2 regions of the uncultured Virgibacillus sp. genome follow, and region 1 is predicted to be linked to the other one. Evidence: a T-box and tRNA genes for the amino acid it is inferred to sense, from the RefSeq annotation. Region 1 holds a T-box; the other holds one or more tRNA genes.
The links. The T-box of region 1 lies ahead of tyrS (tyrosine--tRNA ligase). A T-box ahead of a tRNA ligase gene usually reads a tRNA of that ligase, here a tRNA-Tyr.
Positions count from the first base shown of each region.

Region 2: it encodes a tRNA-Tyr, which carries the amino acid that the T-box ahead of tyrS (tyrosine--tRNA ligase) is inferred to sense. The anticodon was not compared.

Region 1 is NZ_CANMAB010000008.1:64,519-72,036, forward strand. Features, by position in the region: partial or broken gene Q1A47_RS03480 (IS5/IS1182 family transposase) at 1-42, opposite strand, end outside; gene Q1A47_RS03485 (hypothetical protein) at 344-742, opposite strand; gene Q1A47_RS03490 (hypothetical protein) at 1,042-2,403, shown strand; gene Q1A47_RS03495 (hypothetical protein) at 2,517-2,687, opposite strand; gene tyrS (tyrosine--tRNA ligase) at 2,955-4,223, opposite strand; T-box leader at 4,315-4,526, opposite strand; gene Q1A47_RS03505 (transglycosylase domain-containing protein) at 4,646-7,518, shown strand, end outside.
Region 2 is NZ_CANMAB010000078.1:11,223-18,740, reverse strand. Features, by position in the region: gene Q1A47_RS15230 (phosphomevalonate kinase) at 1-867, opposite strand, end outside; gene mvaD (diphosphomevalonate decarboxylase) at 880-1,854, opposite strand; gene mvk (mevalonate kinase) at 1,877-2,845, opposite strand; gene Q1A47_RS15215 (hydroxymethylglutaryl-CoA reductase, degradative) at 2,842-4,131, opposite strand; tRNA gene Q1A47_RS15210 (tRNA-Lys) at 4,431-4,503, opposite strand; tRNA gene Q1A47_RS15205 (tRNA-Gln) at 4,717-4,791, opposite strand; tRNA gene Q1A47_RS15200 (tRNA-Tyr) at 4,802-4,886, opposite strand; tRNA gene Q1A47_RS15195 (tRNA-Thr) at 4,932-5,007, opposite strand; tRNA gene Q1A47_RS15190 (tRNA-Val) at 5,012-5,087, opposite strand; tRNA gene Q1A47_RS15185 (tRNA-Glu) at 5,115-5,189, opposite strand; gene fabI (enoyl-ACP reductase FabI) at 5,443-6,219, shown strand; gene Q1A47_RS15175 (cupin domain-containing protein) at 6,557-7,228, shown strand.

The DNA.
Region 1 (7,518 bases):
ATCCTTATCCAATTTTATTTCTAAATCTAAAGGCAAAACCATTTTAATTCTATCAAAGGGGATCCTTTTTGTTTATATTAAATTTTGAAATTAATCATAAAAAAATATTGGGACTCCACATTAAGATGTCGTCCCACGAATTTTTATTTTACTCGGGTTTTGTTCCAGCCCCTTTTAAACGTGATGTATTCACGTGAAATTATTAGAAAATAAATTGTACGGTGACCCTATTTAACAATCGGCATTGATAATGAATTAATTCATAACCATAGATTGAGAATAACTTACTCACTTATTTACCAATCCTTCTAAATGTCCCAAACCTTTATATAATTAACTTCACCTATTCCTTTTCGTTATACCTCTGAAGTGCTTCTATTTCTCTTTTTAAACGTTCTTCCATCAGCATATTTTCTTCTTTTAGAGAGTTAGACAAAGATGTTAACTGATCCTTAAGCCAATCCATAATTCTAATTTCTAAGCTTTCCATACTCTCATTTAACTTACTTTCACGTATATCATCCTCCAAAGATGTAACCTCTATTTCCTTCAACTTATTTTTCAGATCCATCCTCTGTTTTTTTAAATTCTGTTTAAGTTCATCTTTTTGTGCTTTCATCAGATTTATTAAATCTGCTTTATATTGTTGAATAGCTTCTCCATATAGTTGCTTTGACTGATTACTATACTGAAACTTACTTTCTTCTTTTGCCCCCATCGAATCTTGTTCCGTATGATCCATGAGCAATCCATCCTCCTAAAGTTTGATATATCATTACCATATGTAACTATATAGTGATGTGACACCTAAGCATTCTATATTTTCTGAACAAGTGTCTATACAGTGAATACTCCCCCTGAATACATTGTACATAACGATTAATGTCTATTAAGGGAGAGAAAATCATGAAAAACTCGCTCGATTTTTGTAATGAGTGCTGTAAACATTTTAAACATTGTGACTGCAAAAGAGAGTCTCCATGTAAAAGACAATTCTGTAAAAAATGTTTTCATAAGCTAGAATGTCAATGTCATAAAGATATGAAGCAACAGCAAGAGCAAGGATTTGGCGATCAAGACCAAGAACAAAGTCAAGGTGATGAGCAGCAACAGCAAGAGCAAGGATTTGGCGATCAGGACCAAGAACAAAGTCAAGGTGACGAGCAGCAACAGCAAGAGCAAGGATTTGGCGATCAGGACCAAGAACAAAGTCAAGGTGACGAGCAGCAACAGCAAGAGCAAGGATTTGGCGATCAGGACCAAGGACAAAGTCAAGGTGATGAGCAGCAACAGCAAGAGCAAGGATTTGGCGATCAAGACCAAGAACAAAGTCAAGGTGACGAGCAGCAACAGCAAGAGCAAGGATTTGGCGATCAGGACCAAGGACAAAGTCAAGGTGATGAGCAGCAACAGCAAGAGCAAGGATTTGGCGATCAGGACCAAGGACAAAGTCAAGGTGACGAGCAGCAACAGCAAGGACAGGGGTTTGGTGATCAGGATCAAGAACAGAGCCAAGGCAATCAAGAACTACAGCAAGGACAAGGACATGGTGGTCAAATCCAAAATCAGGGTGATCAAGATCAAGGGCCGCAAATTCAAAATCAGGAGCATGGTGACCAAAGAAATGGAGATCAAATTAATGAAGGACATACAAATATATCTCCGTTGGAAAATGATCAAACCATATCAACTCCTGTTGATGTGGACGGAGTAACTGTAAATGTAAAATGTGGTGATTGTGTTCCCTTTCCATTTTTCCCACCACACGATGATCGTAAAGATAAGTGTAAATGCAAACGATGCAAAAACAGGAAATGTTCACCTGATTGTGACAATTGCACCATATGTTCATGTAATTTACTAGAAATGTTACAATCTTTTCAGATCACAACTACGGATACTGATGCTAAGCAAGTAGATCTATACATCTCATCCATAACATCACTAAGCAACCCTATTGAAAATCAGACTATCACCGATATTATTGACTGCTGTATCGTTAAACTTAAACCTGCCTCACAACCTGAAGTAATTCCCAGCACAACTGTGCAACTGTGCGATATTGCTGGAATAAGAGCGGAAAACTCTACAGAAAGCCCAAATGCTTTAGATTTTATAATAGATGTTGCTCGTGAAATGAACAAACATGGTGATGACCATCAGAAAGACTGTAATTGTCCTCGTTGCGCAAAAGCAATGGGTGATGAGCTTGCATGTGCTGCGCGATTTGGAATACTTGTCAACATATCAATAACTGGCTTAACTACTCCACTATCTTTATATGTACTAAACGTAAAAGACTGTTTTGTTTTTCTTGTCGATGATCTAATGAATCCCTCAGAGATTTTTGCTTTTTCCCTATGTTCTGTAGTTGGGTTTACTGTAGAGTCACAAACCATCTAAAGAAGGCAAATTGTACCTCCTAACTATATAGGCTGGAAAAAAGCATATAGATAAATCCATGTAGGATTTGAAATTCCACATGGATTTATCGTTTTTCATTACGTTATTTTTTTCTAAAATGGTCCCCAATCAATCCATACACCAATTGTCAACGTCAGAATGGCAATGACTAACCAAATTAAAAATAGTGGTAAAACCCTCCTTCCCCACTTCGTCCATGGCACATTTGCTACAGCGAGACTTGCCATTAATATGCCGGATGTTGGAAAAATAAGATTCGTCAACAAAATACCCTAAGCTGGTTGCTACAAAAATGAGCAGGTACTTATGTCTGCTTGTAAATACAGCATGAAGCTGCCTCCCTCTACTATCCTTATCCACGCCAATGATACTATTTGATGTATCTTCTACACCCTTTTAGCATATCTCCATATATACCAAATGGTAGCAGCCAAGGGAAGCCGGACACACAAAATAGCTGCCGAAAAGAATTTCTCGACAGCTATTCAAACTAATCATTAATTTACAATACTTATTGCTTCTATTATTTTTTAAAACGTAATAAGAAAGTACTTTTTCTTTCCTCTGCGTATAACAGTAAATGTATCTTCAATACGATCATCCACTTGCAAGTCGTATTGCACGTCCTGCTGACGTTCCCCGTTGAGATAAATAGCACCATTCGCTATATCCTCACGTGCTTGTCGCTTTGATGGAGAGATTTTAGCAGCAACCAGTAGATCAACTAAATTCATATCTTTCGATTCTGCTTTATACGTTGGTACATCTTTAAATCCCTGTTTAATATCACTTGCTGTAAGTTGTTTTATATCTCCACTAAATAAAGATGCTGATATTTTTTGTGCTTGTTCTAATGCTTCTTTACTATGAACAATCAGCGTCATTTCCTCAGCTAACCGCTTATGAGCTACGCGCTTTTCTGGTTGCGCATTAATTTCGTCTTCCAGACTTGCAATTTCTTCTTCAGAAATAAATGTAAAATAGCGGAGAAACTTGATAACATCACGATCATCTGTATTTAACCAAAATTGATAAAATTCATATGGAGATGTTTTTTCTGGGTCAAGCCAGATTGCTCCTCCAGCTGTTTTACCAAATTTAGTACCATCCGCTTTCGTAATTAATGGAACAGTTAGTCCAAAAACATTTATTTCGTCATTTTCATTTTCTCTTGAACGACGAATTAGTTCCATTCCTGCGGTAATATTTCCCCATTGGTCACTTCCACCAATTTGTAACGTACATCCTTCTTCTTCATTTAATTTCATGTAATCCAGGGATTGCAGAATCATATAACTAAATTCTGTATACGAGATACCCTGTTCAATACGCGCAGATACCGATTCTTTTGCAAGCATGTAATTGATGCCAAAATGTTTACCAGCATCCCTTAAAAAGTCAATAACAGTCATACTTGCTAACCAATCATGATTATTTCTTGCAACTACTGGATTTTCTCCTTTGTCAAAATCAAGAATACGAGCAATTTGCTGTTTAATTTTTTCACTGTACCCTTTCACTACGTCGCTTTCATTTAGGGAACGCTCTGTATTACGTCCACTTGGATCTCCGATCATTCCCGTACCACCACCGATGAGAGCAATTGGACGATGTCCAGCCTTTTGGAATCTCTTTAGCATTGTAATTGGCACCAAGTGTCCAATATGCAAGCTATCACCAGTAGGATCGAACCCACAATATAATGTAACCTCATTTTCAGCTAGATGCTTTTGTAAACCATCTCTATCCGTTACTTGGTTAATAAGTCCTCTTGTTTCTAGATCCTGTAAAATATTCAATTCCTTCACACTCCATCATTTTTGTTTCTTTCTAGCTCAATATGCTTGTACTGCTTACTCCAATGAAAAAAATAAAAAAACTCCTCCCTCAAAAAGGGACGAGTTATATTCACACGCGGTACCACCCTTGTTGCAATTGCTTGCCACTTGGGATTGATAACGGTGTCGCCACCGTTTCTTTATTACACCATAAAGAAAATGCTCCAGAATGTAATTCATTTTACAAATATTCCTGACTTTCACCAACCGCCAGTTCTCTAAATAGGGATTTGTAAAACTACTTCGTTCTTTCTCAGCATCGTTTATCCTATTACTATATATTCATATCATATTCATTTCATAAAAGCAATAATAAATCAAAATTTAATATACCCTAAATAGTGAATATGCTATAATGAATAAGGAATTTAGGAGGTTTTGCCATGAATTTTAAAGAACGGCTTCATACATATTTTGAAAAAGCCAAATCTATTTGGAAAACGGGAAAAATCCAGACTACTTCACGTATTTCATATAGTGTCGTTTGGAATGTTATCCTATTTTTTCTTGTTATCGGCCTAATTGGTATGTTTTTTGCCGGTGGAGTGGGAGCAGGATATTTTGCTTCGCTAGTGAAGGATGAACCTGTCAGATCCTATGAAGTAATGAAACAGGATATATACAACTACGAAGAAACGTCCAAGCTGTACTTTGCAGGAGATAAATATTTTGGAGATGTCCGATCGGATCTTTATCGTGAAGAAACAACATTGGAGAACATCTCCCCTACTTTACTTGATGCTGTTATCGCTACAGAAGATGAATACTTTAAAGAGCATAAAGGAGTTGTCCCCAAAGCAATTTTACGTGCAGTATTACAAGAGGCACTTAATTCTAATGTAAAAACTGGTGGAAGTACGCTGACACAGCAGCTCATTAAAAATCAAATTTTAACAAATGAAGTATCGTTTGAACGTAAAGCAAAAGAAATCTTACTTGCACTCCGGCTAGAACGATTCTTTGAAAAGGATGAAATTTTAGAAGCATACTTAAATATTGTGCCATATGGTCGAGATGCATCCGGAAATAATATTGCAGGAGTTCAAACAGCTGCACAAGGTGTTTTTGGCGTAGACGCTAAGGATGTAAATCTAGCCCAAGCAGCTTATTTAGCAGGACTTCCACAAAGCCCCTCTGCCTATACTCCATTCACTAGCGATGGGAATTTAAAAGAGGGGAAAAGTTTAGAACGAGGCATCAATCGAATGAAGTCCGTACTTAACCGGATGTACGAATCAGAATATATTACAAAAAAAGCATATGAAGAGGCAATGGCTTATGATATAACTAAAGATTTCACAGGTAAATCAAAGTCACCAATTGAAAAATACCCGTACTTAACCTTTGAAGTTGAAAAAAGAGCCAAGGAAATTCTTACTACTCAACTTGCTAAACAAGATGGTTATACGGAAGAAGATCTTGCAAAAGATGATGATCTCGAAAAAGAATATCAATCGATCGCTTCAAGAAATCTACGCGTGAACGGCTATCATATCCATACAACAATTAATAAAGAGATTTATGAAGAGTGGCAGGATATCGTAAAAAATTATCAGTACTATGGACCTGATCGTACATTTACGAAAACCGTTGATGGAGAAACTGTAGAGGTTACGGAAAAAGTACAAACTGGTGGCATGTTAATCGAAAATAGTTCTGGTAAAATTATTAGTTTTGTTGGTGGTCGTGAATTTGGCCAAGATAGTCAATACAATTATGCAACGTTGGCTACCCGTTCACCAGGAAGTACGATAAAACCAATACTTGACTATGCACCAGCAATGGAAGAAGGTAAAATCCAGCCTGGTAGCGTATTAGCAGATATAAGAAAACCATTACCAGGTTGGCCAGCTGGCAAGCCAGGAAACTATGGAGGGGGCTTTCATGGAATTGTTTCAGCAAGAACTGCATTGGCTCAGTCCTACAACATTCCTGCGGCGGAAGTCTATTCCAAAATACTGCATTTAAATCCCGCAAAAAAATATTTAGAAAAAATGGGGATTACCACACTGAAAGAAATAGATTATACAGGTCCTGCCGCGTCAATAGGGACGATGGATGTATCGGTTGAAGAGAATGTTAATGCGTTCGCAACCTTAGGAAACAATGGCAAGTTCGCAGATGCTTACATGATAGAAAAAATCACGACAAATGATGGTGAGGTTGTCTATGAGCATAAGTCAAAACCAGTAGATGTATTTACACCACAGACCAATTATTTAACCCTCGATATGATGCGTGATGTCATATCGAGTGGAACCGCTCGCTTTCTTAATGGCCAACTAAACTATGGTGGCGTGGATTGGGCAGGAAAAACCGGGACCTCACAGGATTACAAAGACGCATGGTTTGTTGCAACAAATCCAAATGTAACCTTTGGAACATGGATCGGATATAAAACGCCGCATTCCATTTATAATTCGAGTATGTCTCTAAGCTACAGCCAACGAAATATGAAGTTATGGGCGCAATTAATGAATAAAGCAACAGCCATTGATCCAGAGCTACTAGCACCGACAAATAGCTTTAAACGTCCAGGTGGAATCGTCCAGCGAAGCTATTGCGCCATATCTGGAATGCTGCCATCGGAGCTATGTGAAAAAGCTGGTTTAGTAAGGTCGGATCTATTTAATGCCAAATTCGTTCCTACAAAGAAAGATGATAGCTTAATTACTGGAAGTATTGTTATGGTAGACGGTAAAGCAGTAGTTGCCGGCCCAAATACTCCAAGTGAGTTTACTAAAGGTGATGGTCTAGCATTTAATCCAGAATTCTTAAAACGGAATGGTTATGATAAATTAGCAGATATTAGCCAGCTATTTCCTAACATTGCTACAGAGAAATGGGAAAAAATTAGTGCTCCTAATAAAGACGCTGGTGACATGCTAAAGGATGATGGAAAGGCACCAAGCGCACCAACATCTCTTAAAAAATCAGGAAAGAAACTAACTTGGAAGAAGTCAGGAAGCAAGGATGTTGTTGGCTACCGAATTTATCGGGCAACTGGACCAGGTAACAAATTCACATTAGTAGGCAGCACAACCTCAACTAATTTTAACATAGGCACTGGTGATGCTAGGTACCATGTCAAAGCAGTAGATTATTTCGGTCTTGAATCAGGTGCATCGAAAGAATTACTCGTTGGCGATACAGGAGAAAAAGAACCAGAAACACCAGATAAAGGTAAAGAAAAAGATACTGTTAAAGATAAGGACAAGAATAAAGAAGAAGACGAGAAACCAGTTGATGATAAGGA
Region 2 (7,518 bases), on a different contig from region 1:
CGTGGCCAACGCGTGTCGATTTTGCTTAACACCATCGAACAGGGATTCTACATTATTCTGCTTCATTCCGGTTAAAATCTTCGAAACCGCCTTTTCACTTTCCGAGAGAAAATGGTTAAATTGTGTCAAATTATCCGATTTCAATTGTAAAATCTTATCGACAAGTTTCGGTGTGGATGCAGGGCTACCTGTCCAACCAATACACATATAGACATTTTTCGGCAATTGAACCGGCTCTAACGAAAAATATATCCAGTCACATTGCAAAAGTTCAGTTAGAGATTTAGCATCTTTATGAGCTTTTCTTAACCATTCTGCTTGAAAAGAGGAATATTCAAGAAAACCTCCATATGAAGATGCCGCTACATCAGCACCCGATCCATTTCCTTGTGTAATAACATGTGAGATCGATGCAAGTTTGAATATTAGTTCAGCAGTAGGGTCAAATGGGAGGAATTGTTTTAAAATAGCAGCAATAACTGAGGTTACTACAGCAGCACTAGAGCCTAGCCCATATTTTACACCAGATTCATCATCTAGCTCACTATTGATAGTTAGTTGAAAAGGTGCTGGTGAAATTTGTTTTTCATTCAAATAAGTGATGGCAATTGTCATAGCTTCTTCTACAAAACGGGTTCGCGGATCATCAGAGGCAATGACAGCTTTCCCATCGCTATATTTCCATGATAGATTCGTTAATTGAAAATCCATTAAACTAATCTTGTTAGTATCCTTTAGCTGGATTGTCGTAAATACATAACGATCAACAGCCATTACAACCAAATGGTTATTTGGTTGTAATACGGCAAACTCTCCAGCCATCATTAATTTTCCTGGTACTTTTATAGTCATTGATGTTTGTGACAAATCGTTCAACCCCTACAAATAGGTTACTCCTTGACCCGGTTTACTTAATCGTATATCTGATACACCAGGTAAATTTATAAGTGTCTGTTCGACATTTTTTTCATGCTCAGGTAAATAGAGAACTTTAACATTTGGTCCTGCATCAATTGTAAAATAAGCTGGAATACCTTGAGCACGCATTTCTTGAATTGTTTGCATGACGGCTAGTGTAGTATCATGCCAGTAAGTAAATGGCGGATTAGCACCTAAAGTTGTTGCATGCATTTTCAAGCAATTCGCTTCAGCAATTTCCCCGACTTTTTGAAAATCACGATCTTGAATGCCATGTTTAATCTGTGTTAAATCATTTGGGATACTATCAATCCACCCTTGGAAAAATGGCGACGTCTCTACCGTCCGCTTCATACCTGTACGACTTGACACCTTTTTCTTGGTAGATGATAACACTACCGCGGCGACTCGGATATCCCAATGGTCAGCTGGTGCGATCGGTACAGCATATGAATCTGAACCGTCTTCTTTCGTTCCCATTTCCCATTCCGCAAAGCCTCCATATATAGAACGACAAGCAGATCCAGAGCCCTGACGTGTTAATTGAGAAAGCTCTTGATTGGTTAAATTCAATCCAATTGCTTTCGTACCAGCAGCAGCCAATGCAGCAAAACCAGATGCTGATGAAGCAAAGCCTGCCGCAGTCGGAACATCGTTTACCGATTCAACATCTGCATAAATGTGCTTCCCTGCCATTTTTCTTATCAGTTCAAGAAATGCTGTAACACGATTATACTGATCACCCGCTATCAGTTGGTTATCTAATTTAAATCGATCTTCAGAAAGAGAATCATCAAACGCTACGGTTGTTGTTGTATAAAAGCCGTCTAAGGTAAGTGATAGGCTATTATTTGTTGGTAGTATAATGGATTCATTTCGCTTTCCCCAGTATTTAATTAAGGCAATATTTGTATGTGCCTTAGCAGTTGCTTTCATGCATGAGTCTCCTTCTATGCTATTATTTGTCCTTATTTCCTTTTAGAACAAATGGCCAAACAGCATGAGCGCCAAATTTTCTTAATTTATCAGCGAGCTGTCTGGAGTGTACCTCATTTTGGGCAAGAGCAATAATGCAACCTCCATTACCGCCACCTGTTAGTTTCGCACCTAATGCTCCTTCTTTTCGGGCAAAATTAATTAAGCGGTTTAAGCCAGCATCACTTACTCCTAACGCCTCTAGTTCTTTTTGAGCTTCATTTAACATATGTCCCAAAATATGTTTACCCTTTTTTTCCAACGCTTGCTTTGCATGATGTGTTAATTTACCAATGCGCTCCAATTTACGATGAATTTTCTTTGGAGCCATCTTTACTAGATGAGCAACGGATTCAACAGCCAAACGAGTATCGCCGATCCGTCCGGAATCCGCGACTACAAAATGAAAATCATCACTTAGTTCTATAAAGTCAATAGGATGCTCTTTTTCATACCAAACAGGGGATTGGGATGTAATTGTCAACGTGTCAATACCACTTGGAGCACCGTGTGCAAAGGTTTCTGCTATATTAGCCAATCGTAATAAATCCTCATCCGTATAGTCCTCATTAAAATAAGCAAATAATGAACGGACTACCGAAATAGCCACTGAAGCACTTGACCCAAGTCCTTTTCCAGGTGGAATAGAGGATTTAATGCGAATTAACAAGTCCTGACAAGGCATATTTAAATACTCTAAGGTTCCTTGAATACATTGCACAATACCATGTAATGATTCTGGTGCCAACGTAAGTGGACCATGGTAGAAAGTAGTATCAATTTTCACTGTACCTGGTACTTGTTCCACAACGGACTCTACACCTACTAATGGAAACGGAATAGCAATGGCAGGTTGTCCGTGTACAACTGCATGCTCTCCGATTAAAATTAGTTTACTATGAGCTATTCCAATAGCTGTTTTTTCTGTTGTTGTTGCCTTTTCTGCACTCATTTTGTATATTCTTCCACCAATTCTTTAGCTTTTCCGACACGGATTTCCTTCATTTCTACTAATTTCTCAGATACGATATCGATCAACTCCCCAGTAGCTCCTGCTGCAATAGCAACAGAACGAGAATGTAAAGCCATATGGCCTTTTTGTATACCATCTGTAACTAATGCTTTTAGCGCACCTAGATTCTGTGCCAAACCAACGGCTACTATTACCTGTGCTAGTTCTTGGGCAGATTCAACATTTAAGATATTATGGGCAATTTTTGCAATAGGATGAACACGAATAGATCCTCCTACCGTTCCTACTGACATTGGCAATTCTAAGTCACCGACAAGGTTTCCAGACTTATCAACCGACCACGTTGTCATTGAACCATATTGGCCATTCCGAGACGCATAAGCATGAGCACCAGCTTCGACAGCCCGCCAATCATTTCCGGTTGCAATTACAATTGGATCGATACCGTTCATAATTCCTTTATTATGCGTTACTGCTCGGTAGGGATCAGAAGCAGCAAACTCATAAGCGCTTACTATACCATCTCTTACTACCTCACCAGAAAAATCACCAGTTCTTAAAAGCTCAGGAGGAATAACACACTTTGCGCGTGCTAAGCATTTATCCGCAAAATTAGACAAAATACGCAAATAAACTTTGCCCTGTGTTAATTCTTCAACCATCGGAGCTAACGATTCAACCATGGTATTTATAATATTCGCTCCCATTGCATCACATGTATTAATATATAAATGCAATATAAGCATTTGCTGATAAGCTGAGTTGGATTCTTCATTTAGTATGCGTACTTCAAGGTCTTCTGCACCACCGCCTCTTGCCACAATACTTGGGTAAGCAGCATTAGCATTTTCAATTAGTACATCTTTCTTTGCTACCAATTTATCTTTAGCTTGTTGCAAATCTGGGCATCCAACAACCTGAATTTGTCCGATCATGACTCTATCTGTTGCTTCAGTTGTAAAACCTCCTGCTTCTCTCACTACTTTCCCAATATGGCTAGCAGAAGCAACAACAGAAGGTTCTTCAATCGCCATTGGTACTACATATTCTTTCCCATTAATTAAGAAATTCAATCCTAATCCTAACGGAAGGGGAAAAGTACCAATTACGTTTTCAATCATCTTATCAGCTGTATCAGGGGATAACGCTTCCTTCTCAGCTAAGGTATTTATATCTTGATCTGTCAACCCATGCATGTCTCTCAGCAAATCTCTGCGTTCTTCCACCGACTTCTTATAAAAACCAGGAATTCTGGAGGTCTCCATTGCCTATCATCCTTTTAATTGTTGTATATAGAAATTCGTACGGAATAAATTATTATCAGGCATTATCTATAGTAAAATTATATCACGATTGTACCATTTTTCATTAGAAAATGTTGTCTCCCTTTAAGGACATTCACTCAAGAAAACATGATATCATAATACCATGCTATGTATAAAAAAATAACTGTTACTATTATGTAAAAAATCACTCTAAAATGCAAATAAACAAGGCTGCTACATTCCATAACGACCTTGTTTATCCCACCTTTTATATGACGTTTCTATACTATTAATATAAATGAGCCATGGAGGATTCGAACCTCCGACCCTCTGATTAAAAGTCAGATGCTCTACCGACTGAGCTAATGGCTCGTGTTGAAAATAATAATTTATACGTTAAGCTTTAGCTTGACAAAAAATGGTGCTCGTCGTGTTGAATGACAACTCGCTGATGCCACACTCCTCGCAGGCCTGCATCTAGTAGTTAATTCGCTGATGCTTGCGGCCAGCTAATGGCTCGTGTTGAAAAATTCATTCATCAAAAAAATAGGGCTCTTCCCAAAAAAAGACCCATAAATAAAAAAATGGCTGGGCTACCAGGATTCGAACCTGGGGTACACGGGATCAAAACCCGATGCCTTACCGCTTGGCTATAGCCCAACAATAAAAATGGTGGAGGGGGGCAGATTCGAACTGCCGAACCCTGAGGGAGCGGATTTACAGTCCGCCGCGTTTAGCCACTTCGCTACCCCTCCATATTGTTAACTATATATTATAATTTATTCATGGTTTGTAAAAAATGGTGCCGGCCAGAGGACTTGAACCCCCAACCTACTGATTACAAGTCAGTTGCTCTACCAGTTGAGCTAGGCCGGCTTTATGGTGGAGGATGCAGGGCTCGAACCTGCGACCCCTTGCTTGTAAGGCAAGTGCTCTCCCAGCTGAGCTAATCCTCCAAAACCACTCGTATATTAAAATAATATTGGTGACCCGTACGGGATTCGAACCCGTGTTACCGCCGTGAAAGGGCGGTGTCTTAACCACTTGACCAACGGGCCAAACATTTATTTGGCATATGTTACAACGAATTTTGTTAAACTCTGTCGTAAACCAACGAATTTTATTATACCCAGATATGAATGGTTTGTAAAGGGGGAATTTAATTTTTTTTATTTTTTCGTTTCAACCCCTACAAGATCAAAGGTTTGATGCAATTTATTACGAAGTGTCCTATGATACAATAGATAAGACTTTCTTTCAATTTATGGGATAGGTTATAATGTACAAAAGAATTATTATGGAGGTACTTTGATGACGAATTTATTAGAAGGAAAAAACATTGTTATCATGGGTGTTGCAAGTGAACGAAGCATCGCATGGGGAATAACATCATCCTTACATAAAGCAGGAGCAAATCTAATATTTACATATAGACAAGATCGTTCTTACAAGAAATTGACAAAGCTTCTTGATAAGCATGATATTACAGCTAAGTTGATTGTATCCTGTGATGTAGCTAATGACGAGAGTATTACTGAAGCTTTTTCTACCATAAAAGAAAAGATTGGAACCATTCATGGAATCGTTCATTCAGTAGCCTTTGCTAACAGAGAGGAATTACAAGGTGAGTATGCAGACACATCACGAGATGGCTTTTTACTAGCTCAGGAAATTAGTGCTTATTCCTTAGTAGCTGTAACAAAAGCCGCAAAGGACCTAATGACAGAGGGTGGAAGTATTGTTACACAAACTTATCTTGGTGCAGAAAGGGTTATTCCAAACTATAATGTTATGGGTGTTGCCAAGGCCTCTCTAGAAGCAAGCGTGCGATATTTAGCTGAAGATATGGGTAAATATGGTGTTCGAGTTAATGCAGTATCTGCCGGACCAATTCGTACACTATCAGCCAAAGGAGTGTCTGGTTTCAACGAAAAATTAGGGATGATCGAAGAAAAAGCTCCTCTTCGAAAAAATGTGGATCAGGATCAAGTTGGAGATGCTACACTATTCTTTATGAGTGAACTTTCCCGAGGTATTACCGGAGAAGTTCTTCATGTTGATTCTGGATACCATATTATTGGCGGTTAGTAGTGGGACGTGCATTCGTGTACGTCCTTTGTTTATGTCAAAAGAAAAATTATTAACAATCACCCTATAGACATGGTCATTTACCTTCTAAACGAACACCGATGGCTAGGCTACTATATCAAACTTATTCCTACCTGTTAGCTTGAATTACTTCTATAGCCACCCTATCACGTTCCATACTTTCGTTAATTCATCATAACGCTATGTCATTTGTATTCTTTCTCGCAAGCTTCTCATAATTTTAGTTGTAAGCAATATAGGCATTTGTCACACTTTCCATACCTTTTCATAAGATATGATGTGAATAACTTTAAATATATGGAGTTGAGAAAAGCTTATGGTAACTTCTTACATGGATTACACGAAGCCTGACGTGGAATATTTCTCGGATTTAAATACGAATCGATTATTTACAAGGAATTCCGAGAATTATATTAACCGGTTAGGAAGAGATGTATTAAATACATTAAGTAATGTATCGATACTTGATATCTATTTAAGCAAGGGTCATGTTGTTGAGCCACATTATCATCAAAACGCAGCAGAATTGGTGTATTGTATTAGTGGTTCAGCTGTCGTTTCCTTTATGAACCCTTTCAATAACGAAGTTAAAAATATACCAATCACACCAGGCCAAGTTGCAAATATACCTCAGGGATGGTGGCATTGGGAAGAAGCGTCAGAGAACAACACACATTTACTAGCCATTTTTGACGCGCCATATCCTGAATATATCTTAGGGTCAGATATCTTGACAAAAACTCCTGTAGACGTTATAGCTCATACGTATTGCTTAGATCCAGAAGCATGGAAAGAGGCCGTTGCACCGATAAAAAACGAAACCATTATTATTGGACCAACGGATGAATGTAGTCGCAAATCAAAAAATAACAACCAAGGTTATACTTCAGTTCATTATCCAAACATGCCGCTACCACACCCTTATAATCCGATGCAATATGTATACAGCCATCCCCACCCTGGCTATTATCCTGGCTACAATTGTTAAGGAAACTTCCAACTCTATTCAAAAAATAACAAAGAAAGCCTTACCATTAGACAAGTACTATGAATTCTTCTTCCTCTTAATTTAATTATAGTAGATTTTCTTAAACATAAATATTTTAAAAAGGTATTAATGGAAAAATTAGTACGAACTGAGGATTGTTTTTAAGTTAATAGTAATTTTAATTATACTATGTGAATTGGTATATTTTGGCTTAGATATCGGGAGCTCATAAGCATCATATTGGTTTCCAATTTCCATATTAACTTTTTGAACATAAATATGTAGCTAGT